Regions from separate parts of the Aquamicrobium soli genome, predicted to be linked through region 1. Evidence: riboswitches for the same ligand, from Rfam matches in the RefSeq annotation. Region 1 holds a riboswitch; the other holds the start of a gene.
What was found. A riboswitch is a leader RNA that binds a small molecule or an ion and turns the genes downstream of it on or off. The one in region 1 is predicted to bind cobalamin.
Positions count from the first base shown of each region.

Region 2: another riboswitch for cobalamin. It lies ahead of ACFOHJ_RS07020 (aromatic ring-hydroxylating oxygenase subunit alpha); the one in region 1 lies ahead of ACFOHJ_RS09665 (TonB-dependent receptor plug domain-containing protein).

Region 1 is NZ_JBHRTK010000012.1:23,288-28,039, reverse strand. It holds gene ACFOHJ_RS09670 (ABC transporter substrate-binding protein) at 1-235, opposite strand, end outside; gene ACFOHJ_RS09665 (TonB-dependent receptor plug domain-containing protein) at 248-2,134, opposite strand; cobalamin riboswitch at 2,327-2,534, opposite strand; gene ACFOHJ_RS09660 (adenosylcobinamide amidohydrolase) at 2,617-3,342, shown strand; gene ACFOHJ_RS09655 (ABC transporter ATP-binding protein) at 3,353-4,066, opposite strand; gene ACFOHJ_RS09650 (ABC transporter ATP-binding protein) at 4,063-4,752, opposite strand, start outside.
Region 2 is NZ_JBHRTK010000009.1:42,931-47,682, reverse strand. It holds gene ACFOHJ_RS07030 (glutamine synthetase family protein) at 1-629, shown strand, start outside; gene ACFOHJ_RS07025 (NAD(P)/FAD-dependent oxidoreductase) at 630-1,934, shown strand; cobalamin riboswitch at 2,002-2,205, shown strand; gene ACFOHJ_RS07020 (aromatic ring-hydroxylating oxygenase subunit alpha) at 2,326-3,573, shown strand; gene ACFOHJ_RS07015 (2Fe-2S iron-sulfur cluster-binding protein) at 3,584-4,678, shown strand; gene ACFOHJ_RS07010 (hypothetical protein) at 4,675-4,752, shown strand, end outside.

The DNA.
Region 1 (4,752 bases):
GATAGCGGGCCGCCTCGTCCACCATCATCGAGGTGCCCTTCTCGGTGGCGAGGAAGGACACCGACTTGAGCTGCCCGGGAGCGGCCATCAGCATCGCCATCTGGTCGGTGCACAGGTTGATGGAGACGACCCGCTGCGGCGCCGGCTGGGCGATGGTGGGCGCGGATGCCAGAGCGAAGACGGCCGCCGCCGCGGCGGTTGCGATTTTCCGGCATTTCGCAGCGGCGGCGTTCATGGTGCTGTTTCCCTAGAACGAGCGGGTGAAGCTGAAATCGATCGTCCGCCCCGGCGCCCGGTAACCCAGCTTGGTCTGGTACTGCTCATTGAAGGCGTTCGCCACCGAGAACTTGAACTGGGACTGCGCGTCCAGTGCGTAAAGGGCGGTGAAGTCGGCCGTAACATAGTCTGGCAGCTTGATGGTGTTGGCGGCATCGGCGTAACGCGCTCCGCCATAGATCACCGCCGCCGAAAGCTCCAGCTTCTCGGTGGGCTTGTAGGCCAGCCCTGCCGTTGCCTTGAAGCGGTCGCCATAGGGAACGTATTTTCCGTGGACGCCGGGGCTCTTGTTCAGCGGATCGCGGAGATCGATGCCGAGGGTGCCGCTCCACTGCTCGTTGAACACATGCGCCAATGTCGCCTCGAAGCCGGTGACCTCCACCTGGTCGATGTTGTCCGGCTGCCAGATGAAGCTGCCCGGCGCAATCGGCGCCCAGTTGATCTGGTCTTTCACCCGCATGTGATAGACGGCTATGTCGAGGCTGGTCTGGGCCGTGGCCTGCCACTTCAGGCCCACTTCGAAGGAGCGCGACTTTTCCGGCTTCAGGTCGGGATTACCCGGCGTGAAGGGGTCGGGATAATAAAGGTCGTTGAAGGTCGGGGCGCGGAAGCCGGTGGCGTAGGAAGCGCGCGCCACCAGCCCGTCCGTCAGTTCGTAGCTGGCGCCGATATTGAAGGTGGTGGCGCCGCCGAACTGTTCGTCGTGATCGTAGCGCAGGCCGGTATCGATGGTGAGCGCCTGATACTCGAAGGAGTACTGGCCGAAGACGGCCGCGAGGTCGCGCTTCGTCCTGGCGTAGGCGACATCCGAAACGGTGCTGCCGTCGACCGAGTCGCGATAGGCCTCCACGCCGCCGAGCACCGTATGCCTGGCGTCGTTGACCTCGAAGGTCTTCTGCGTCGAGGCAAGGATGCCGTAGCGCAGCGTGTCGAAATCGTCGCCCTCGACGCCGTGGCCGAAATTGGAGGCGTAGTCGAGCGCGCTGGTCAACTCGACCGTGGAAGACCAGTTGTCGGAGTGATCGATGCGGGCACCGAGACGGCCGGAGAAATTGTGGGTGTCGGTCTGGTCCGTCGGCTGGCTGTCATACTGGTTGCGCCCGCGCGCATACAGGCCATCGGCGTAGAGCCGCCCCCAGTCGAAGTCCTTCGACAGGGCGAAATTGGCCGAGCCCTGCACGAAGCCGTCCTTGTCGGGATCATGGCCGTATGTCCCCGGCAAGGTGAAGTCATAGCCTTGCGTTCCGATGACCTGTGCGCCGAAGGCATAGTTGACCCCCTGTTCGCTCTGGCCCTGTACGCTGCCGGAGAGGTAGCCGCCCCACGGGTGCAGGACGCCCACCGTCGCCGTGCCGCAGCTTTTGCGCCCGTCGGCGCAGACGCCGCCCTGCTTGGTGATGATATTGATGATGCCGCCGATGGCGTCGGCCCCGTATTGCGCCGAATGCCCGCCCTTGGCGATCTCGATGCGTTCGATCGAGGTGAGCGGGATGGCGGACAGGTTGACCGTCCCCAGTGTGGCGGAACCGGCGCGGACACCGTTGACCAGCACCAGCGTCTGCGCCGCGGTCGCGCCGCGCAGCGAGACGCTGGAATCGGCGCCCATGCCGCCGTTCGAGGTCACTGTGACGCCCGGATAGCTCTTGAGCAGCGAGGGCAGGTCCGGCGCCGCCGACAGCTTGATGTCTTCCTCGCTCACCACGGTCACCGACGAGGTCGAGCGCTCCAGCGAGGATTCGCGCCGCAACGGTGTGGTGATGAGAAGCCGGTCGAGCTTCGTCGCGCCTTGCTCGTCGGTCTGGGCATCCTGCGCGACGGCCGTGCCGGCGAGCGCGCCCGTCAGTGCCAATGCCAGCATGCTGGTCGTGATCGATAGTTTCTTCAATTCGGTCCCCAGGCAATCTTGGGCGCGTATCGCGCCCTGGCTCAAAACGAACCGTGATCCGACTGGTTGGGGGGAATGAGGGTTCCACCCGGTCCGCCCGGCGCACGGCAACACAAAAGTGTCACCGCCACGGACGACCGCGCTTGAACACACCCCGTGTCCAGGCTTGGGTGACCGGAAAAGGCAGGTCTCCTGACTTCCGTGTCGTCGCCGCTCTTCCGCCTTCCCGAGCGCCAGAAGCGCGCCCAGTGGCTAGTGGAAGAAGACTCAACGGTTACAGTTGCGGGGGCAGTCCCGGATTCAGCCGTCGTTCGGCGTCACCGTGTTCCCTTTTAATCCGCCTCGCGGCGGAGCCAATTCCAACGCGGACCCTAGTGGCCGCGGGCGAAAGCGTCAATCGGCAAGGGCGCGGGCCGGCGAACAATTTTTGTCCCGCTGTGGCGCAAGCGCCACCCGTGCAGGTTCCGGCCTCATGCCGGCTTGCGGGCGGCGGCGGACGGTGGAACAAGGGCGGCATGAATGCCTTTGCCGTTTCCTGCGCCGCTCCTTTCCTCGTCGCCGAGTTCGCCACGCCGCAGGCGATGGTGAGCTGGTCGCTCACCCGCCCGGGTTTTGACCAGGCGCGCAAGGTGGCGTGGCTGCATGTGCGCGACGACGACCTGCCGCTGGGGGTCGACCCCGTCGAGCTGCTGGAAACCAGGATGGCGGCGGCCGGCCATGCGGATGCCGTCCATCTGATGACGTCGCGCGATGTCGCCCGCCATCACCTGGCGGCCGCCTGCTTCGACGGCGTGACCGGCACCTGCCTGGCGACGGCCGGGCTCGGCAACGCGGCCCGGGTAGGGGCGCCGCCGTTGCCGGCAAAGCCTGTCGGCACCATCAATCTTCTCGCCCATGTCGACCGGCCGCTTTCGCAAGGCGCGCAGCTGGAGGCCCTGTCGATCGCGGCCGAGGCGCGCACCGCCGCCGTCATCGATGCCGGCTGGAAGGTCGGCGGGCAGGTGGCGACGGGCACCGGCACGGATTGCATCGTGGTCGCTGCCCCGGCCGGTGAGCCGGGCGAAGCCTTCGCCGGACTGCATACCGCCGTGGGCGCCGCCATCGGCCGCGCCGTCCATGACGCGATCAGCCAGGCCTGCGCGACGTGGATCGGCGAGCGGCAGCGGGAAGCGGCCCGTTAGCAGGCTGCCCTCAGGCGCCGCCCATGTAGATATCCATGATCTGGCGGTCGTCGCGCACGTCGCCCGGCGTTCCCTCGAAGCGCTTTTCGCCGGCGGCGAGGATGTAGATCTTGTCGGCGATCGGCATCGCCTCGCGGATGTTCTGCTCCACCATCAGGATGCCGATGCCCTGCCGGGTCAGCCCGGTGATGCGCTCCAGCGTCTCGATCACCATGGCCGGCGACAGCCCGGCCGACGGCTCGTCGAGCAGGATGAAGCGCGGCTTTGAAACCAGCGCGCGCGCCAGCGACAGCATCGCCTGCTCGCCGCCGGAAAGCGCGCCGGCCGCCGTCTTGCGCCGCCGCGCCAGCGACGGGTACTGGCCGATCAGTTCCTCGATGCGGCTCTCCACCGCGCCGCGGTCGGCAAGGGCATAGCCGCCCATGCGCAGGTTTTCCATGACGGTGAGGCGCGGGAACACGCCGCCGCCCTGCGGCATCAGCACCAGCCCCTGCCGCACCACCTCGTGTACCGGCAGGTTGGAAAGCGTCGTGCCGTCGAGGCTGGCGCTGCCGCGCCACACCGGCAGCGCGCCGGCCACGGCCTTGAGCAGCGTGGACTTGCCGCAGCCGTTCGGGCCGAAGATGCAGGTGATCTTGCCGGCCTCCGCCGTCAGCGAGACGCCGTGGACGATCTCCTGCTTGCCATAGCCGGTGGCGACGTTTTCGGCGGCGAGCGTGGTCATTGCGGCCGCCCCAGGTAGGTTTGCATGACTTCGGAGTTGCGCACGATGTCGTTGAAGGTTCCGCTGGTCACCACGCGGCCGGAATCCATGACGATGATGCGGTCGCACACGCTGCGCACCATCTCCATGTCGTGCTCGATGATGAGGAAGGTGATGCCGCGTCCGCGCAACTGCGTGATCGCCTCGAGGATGATCTTGCGGATGTTGGGGTGCACGCCCGCCGTCACCTCGTCGAGCAGCACCAGGCTGGCCTGCCGCATGACCGCGCGGCCGAATTCGAGCAGCTTCTGCTGGCCGCCGGACAGGTCGGAGGCGCGGTTGTCGGCGACATGCTCCAGCCTCAGCAGCGAAAGCGTCTCGGCCGCCCGCTCCCGCGCGCCCTGCCAGTGCGCCTGTGCCGCCGCGGCGAGAAGATTCTCCGTCACCGTCATGTTGTCGAACAGCGCCGGGATCTGGAAGGTGCGGGCAAGGCCGAGCCGCGCGACCACATGGGCGTTGCGGCCGGCGATCTCGTGGCCGTCGAAGCGGATCTGGCCGCTGTCGGGCGACACGGTGCCCGACACCAGGCTGAACAGCGTGGACTTGCCGGAGCCGTTGGGGCCGATCAGCCCGGCGATCTCGCGCCGGTTCACCTCCAGGTTGACGCCGTTGGTGGCCTTGATGCCGCCGAAATGCTTGTGAAGGTC
Region 2 (4,752 bases), on a different contig from region 1:
ACCTCGATGCCACCTTCATGGCCAAGCCCTACGGTATGCAGGCGGGCAACGGCATGCATGTGCATTTCTCCATCCTGGATGAGAAGGGGCGCAACATCTTCGTCGGCGAGGACGGTCCCTCCGAACTGCTGATGCAGTCGGTCGGCGGCCTGCTGCGCTACATGGGCGAAAGTACCGCCATCTTTGCCCCGCACGCCAACTCCTACCGCCGGCTGAAGCCGTCCGAGCATGCGCCCACCTTCGCGTCCTGGGGCTTCGACAACCGCTCGGCCGCCGTGCGCGTCATCACCGCCAGCAAGCCTGCGACCCGCATCGAGCACCGCGTCGCCGGCGCCGACAGCAACCCCTATCTGGTGCTCGCGATGATCCTGCAGGCGGCCTATATGGGCATGAAGGAAAGGCTCGATCCGGGCGGGCCGATCACCGGCGACGACCACGCGCTCGACAACGAGCCGCTCCAGTCGAGCTGGGACGCCGCCGTGCAGCGCTTCGCCACCTCGGGCTTCGCCTATGGCGCGGTCGGGCCCGAATTCCGTTCCCTCTATACGGCCTGCAAATACCAGGAGCTGGACGAGTTCTCGCTGCGCGTCACCGACGTCGAATACGACGCCTATATCAGGACCGTGTAGATGGCAGCCCATGTCTCAGCCGTGCCGAATCCCGGCCATATCGGTTCCTGGTATGCGGCCTCGGCCAACGACCGCCATGTGCGCCCAGCGCTCGAAGGGTCGCTGACCGCCGATGTCTGCATCATCGGCGCCGGCTTCACCGGCATCTCGGCGGCGCTTGAGCTTTCGGAGCGCGGCTATCGCGTCGCGGTGCTGGAAGCCGAGCGGGTCGGCTTCGGCGCTTCCGGCCGCAATGGCGGCCAGATCGTCAACGGCTACAGCCGCGACCTTGCCACCATCGAGCGCCGCTATGGCCGCGACAAGGCCGACGCGCTGGCCGCGATGGCGGGCGAGGGCGGCGACATCATCCGCGCTCGCATCGAAAAATACGGCATCGACTGCGACCTGCGCCATGGCGGCTTCTTCGCCGCCTTCACGCAGAAGCAGATGCAATATTTCGAAGGCTTCAAGCGCGACTACGAGGCGCACGGCCATGCGGGGCTGGAGATGGTGGCGCGCGCCGATGTCGGCCGCTATGTGCGCAGCGACCGCTATGTCGGCGGCATGATCGACCAGCGCGGCGGCCATATCCATCCGCTCAACCTCGTGCTCGGCGAAGCCGCGGCCGCGGAGAGCCTCGGCGCGAAGATCTTCGAGGACTCGCGGGCGGTGCGCATCGACATGGCGGGAAAGCCGACCGTCCATACCGACAAGGGCAGCGTGACGGCGACCTATCTGCTGGTTTGCGGCAACGCCTATCTGGGCACGCTGCTGCCGGTCGTCACCGACCGCATGATGCCGGTGTCGAGCCAGGTGATGGCGACGGAACCGCTGGACCCTGCCCTGATCGAGAGCCTGCTTCCGGCCGACTATTGCGTCGAGGACGCCAATTACGTGCTCGACTACTATCGCCGTACCAGCGACAACCGGCTGCTTTACGGCGGCGGCATCGGCTATGGCGGGCAGGACCCGGCAGACCTGACCGCTGTCATCCGCCCCAACATGATCCGTACCTTTCCCGAACTGGCGAACGTGAAGATCGATTTCGCCTGGAGCGGCAATTTCGCGCTGACCCTGACGCGCATCCCGCATGTCGGGCGGCTGTCGCCGCATGTCTATTTCTCGCACGGCGATTCCGGCCATGGCGTCACCACCACGCATCTTTTGGGCAAATTGCTCGGAGAGGCGGTGGCCGGCCATGCCGAGCGGTTCGACGTGTGGGCGTCGCTGCCGAGCCTGCCGTTTCCCGGCGGCAAGACCTTCCGGGTTCCGCTCACCGTGCTGGGCGCGTGGTGGTACGGCCTGCGCGACCGTCTCGGACTCTAAATTCCGCGCTGTCGCCTTTGTGCGGGGCGGTGTCGCTTTCGCGGACTCGCTTGCGGGCCGCCGCTGTTTAGATGGGGACGCTTCAGGTGCCCGTTCGTGATGAGCTGACGGGATAATTGGGAAGCCGGTTTGATGCCGGCGCTGCCCCCGCAACGGTGGCGGAGCGATAGTCTCGACGAAAACCACTGGGCTATGTGCCCGGGAAGGTGTCGCGACAGTCCTAAAAGGACAGCTCCGAAGCCCGGAAACCAGCCTTGAGCATCGTAAACTCGACTGATCGCGGTGGGCGATCAAGAGGCGAATCCTTGCGTCGTCGGCGTTCTGCCGGGCTGCAATCGTTCACCCCTTCAAGCACCACCAAGTTCAGTCCTTGCAATGCTGAGGACAGGACATGGAAACGAAACTCGACATGCTGGGCCGGCTGCAGCGTCGCCGCCCGGGCTTCTCGCTGGAACAACCCTTCTACACCGACCCGGACTACTTCAAGGTCGATATGGATCTGATCTGGTATCGCGACTGGCTGTTCGTCGGCCATGATTGCGAGATCGCCAGGCCCGGCAGCTATTTCACCGTACAGATCGGCATCTATTCCGTGGTCGTCGTGCGCGGGCAGGACGGCGTCATCCGCGCGCTCCACAACACCTGCCGCCATCGCGGCAGCCGCGTCTGCACGGCGCACAAGGGCACGGCCGCCAAGCTGGTCTGTCCCTATCACCAGTGGACCTACAACCTCGACGGCAGCCTCGCCTTCGCGCGCCAGATGGGCGAGGATTTCTGCAAGGACGATTTCGGCATGAAGCCGGTCGCCTGCGAAAGCGTCGCCGGCTACGTCTTCGTCTGCCTGGCCGACGAGCCGGCCGACTTCGCGCCGTTCCGCACGCTGATGGAGCCCTATTTCGCACCGCACGACCTCGCCAACGCCAAGGTCGCCCACGAGACGACGATCATCGAGAAGGGCAATTGGAAGCTGGTGTGGGAGAACAACCGCGAGTGCTACCACTGCGCGGCCAACCATCCCGAACTGTGCAAGACCTTTCCCGAGGCCCCGACCGTCACCGGCGTGCCGAGCGTCGACAGCGACCCTGAGATGCTGGAGCACTGGGCGCATTGCGAGGCGAACGGCCTGCCCAGCAAATTCCGCATCGACGAGGCGGGCCAGTTCCGCGCCACCCGCGCCCCGCTGCTGCGCGACGCGGTGAGCTACACCATGTCCGGCAAGTCTGCGGTGAAGCGCAACCTGTGCGATGGCGTGAGCGCCGACCGCATCGGCACGCTCATGCTCTATCACTATCCGACGACGTGGAACCACGTGCTGATCGATCATGCGACCACCTTTCGCGTGATCCCGATCAGCGCGACCGAGACGGCGGTGACCACCAAGTGGCTGGTGCACAAGGACGCCGTCGAGGGCGTCGACTACACTGTCGACGAACTTATCCACGTCTGGGCCATGACCAACGACGAGGACAGACGGATCGTTGAAGAGAACGCCTTCGGCATCCAGTCGCCGGCCTACGAGCCGGGGCCGTATTCGCCGGTGCACGAGGGCGGCGTCATCCAGTTCGTCGACTGGTATGCCGATTTCATGGTGCCGCGGCTCGCCGAGGGCGGCAAGCCCGCCCTGAAGAACGTCGCGTAGGGAGGCCATCATGAACGCGACCATCAACCTCTACAAGCATCTCGACGAGATGCTGCCGTGGAACGACCGCCTCCAGGTGCTGGAGGTGGTTGGCGTCATAGACGAGGCGCCGGACGTGAAGACCTTCACGTTCCGCTCCGATAACCAGACCTGGTTCCGCTACAAGCCGGGCCAGTTCGTGACCCTGGAACTGCCGACGGCCGACGGGCCGCTGATGCGCACCTATACGCTGTCGTCGTCGCCGTCGCGCCCGTTCTCGATCGCCGTCACCGTCAAGGCGCAGGCGGGCAGCGTCGGCACGCGCTGGATGTTCGAGAACCTGAAGCCCGGCGGCCACGTCAAGGCGTTCGGCCCGGCGGGCGAGTTTTCGCTGCACGACCACCCGTCGGCGAAATATCTGTTCGTCTCCGCCGGTTCCGGCATCACGCCGATGATGTCGATGCTGCGCTGGCTGAACGACTTCTCGCCGCAGACAGACATTTCCTTCGTCAACTGCGCGCGCCGGCCGGAAGAAATCATCTTCCGCAAGGAACTGGAACTGCTCGGCATGCGCATGCCGGGTCTCTCGCTCGGTTTCATGATCGAGGAGCGGTCGAGCCGCGAAAGCTGGTTCGGCCATATGGGCCGGATCGATGCGGTGCGCCTGCCGATGCTGTCGCCGGATTTCCGCGAGCGCGAAGTGTTCTGCTGCGGGCCGGAACCGTTCATGCGCGCGGTGCGCCAGATGCTGGAAAGCGCCGGTTTCGACATGGAGCACTACCACGAGGAAAGTTTTGGCCGCCCGGCGGTGATGCCGGTGGAGGCTCCGTTCGCCGATGTCCCCGCCAGTGCGCCCGCCGAGCAAGCGGTGGCGATCCGTTTCGCTACCTCCGGCGTCGAGGCCGAGTGCCTTCCCGGTCAGACGGTGTTGCAGGCGGCGCGCGCTGCCGGCGTGCGTATTTCGGCCGCCTGCGAGTTCGGCCTGTGCGGCACCTGCAAGGTCATGAAGAGCGCCGGCGAGGTCGAGATGAGCCACAATGGCGGCATCCTCGAGAGCGAGATCGCCGAAGGCTACATTCTCTGCTGCTGCTCCAGACCGCTGACCCCCATCGAGATCGAGGCATGAGCATGGACGACAATGACGACGTTCTGGAAGTCCGCCGGCCGCTCAGCCGCGAGGCGCTGGCCCGCCTGTCGCCG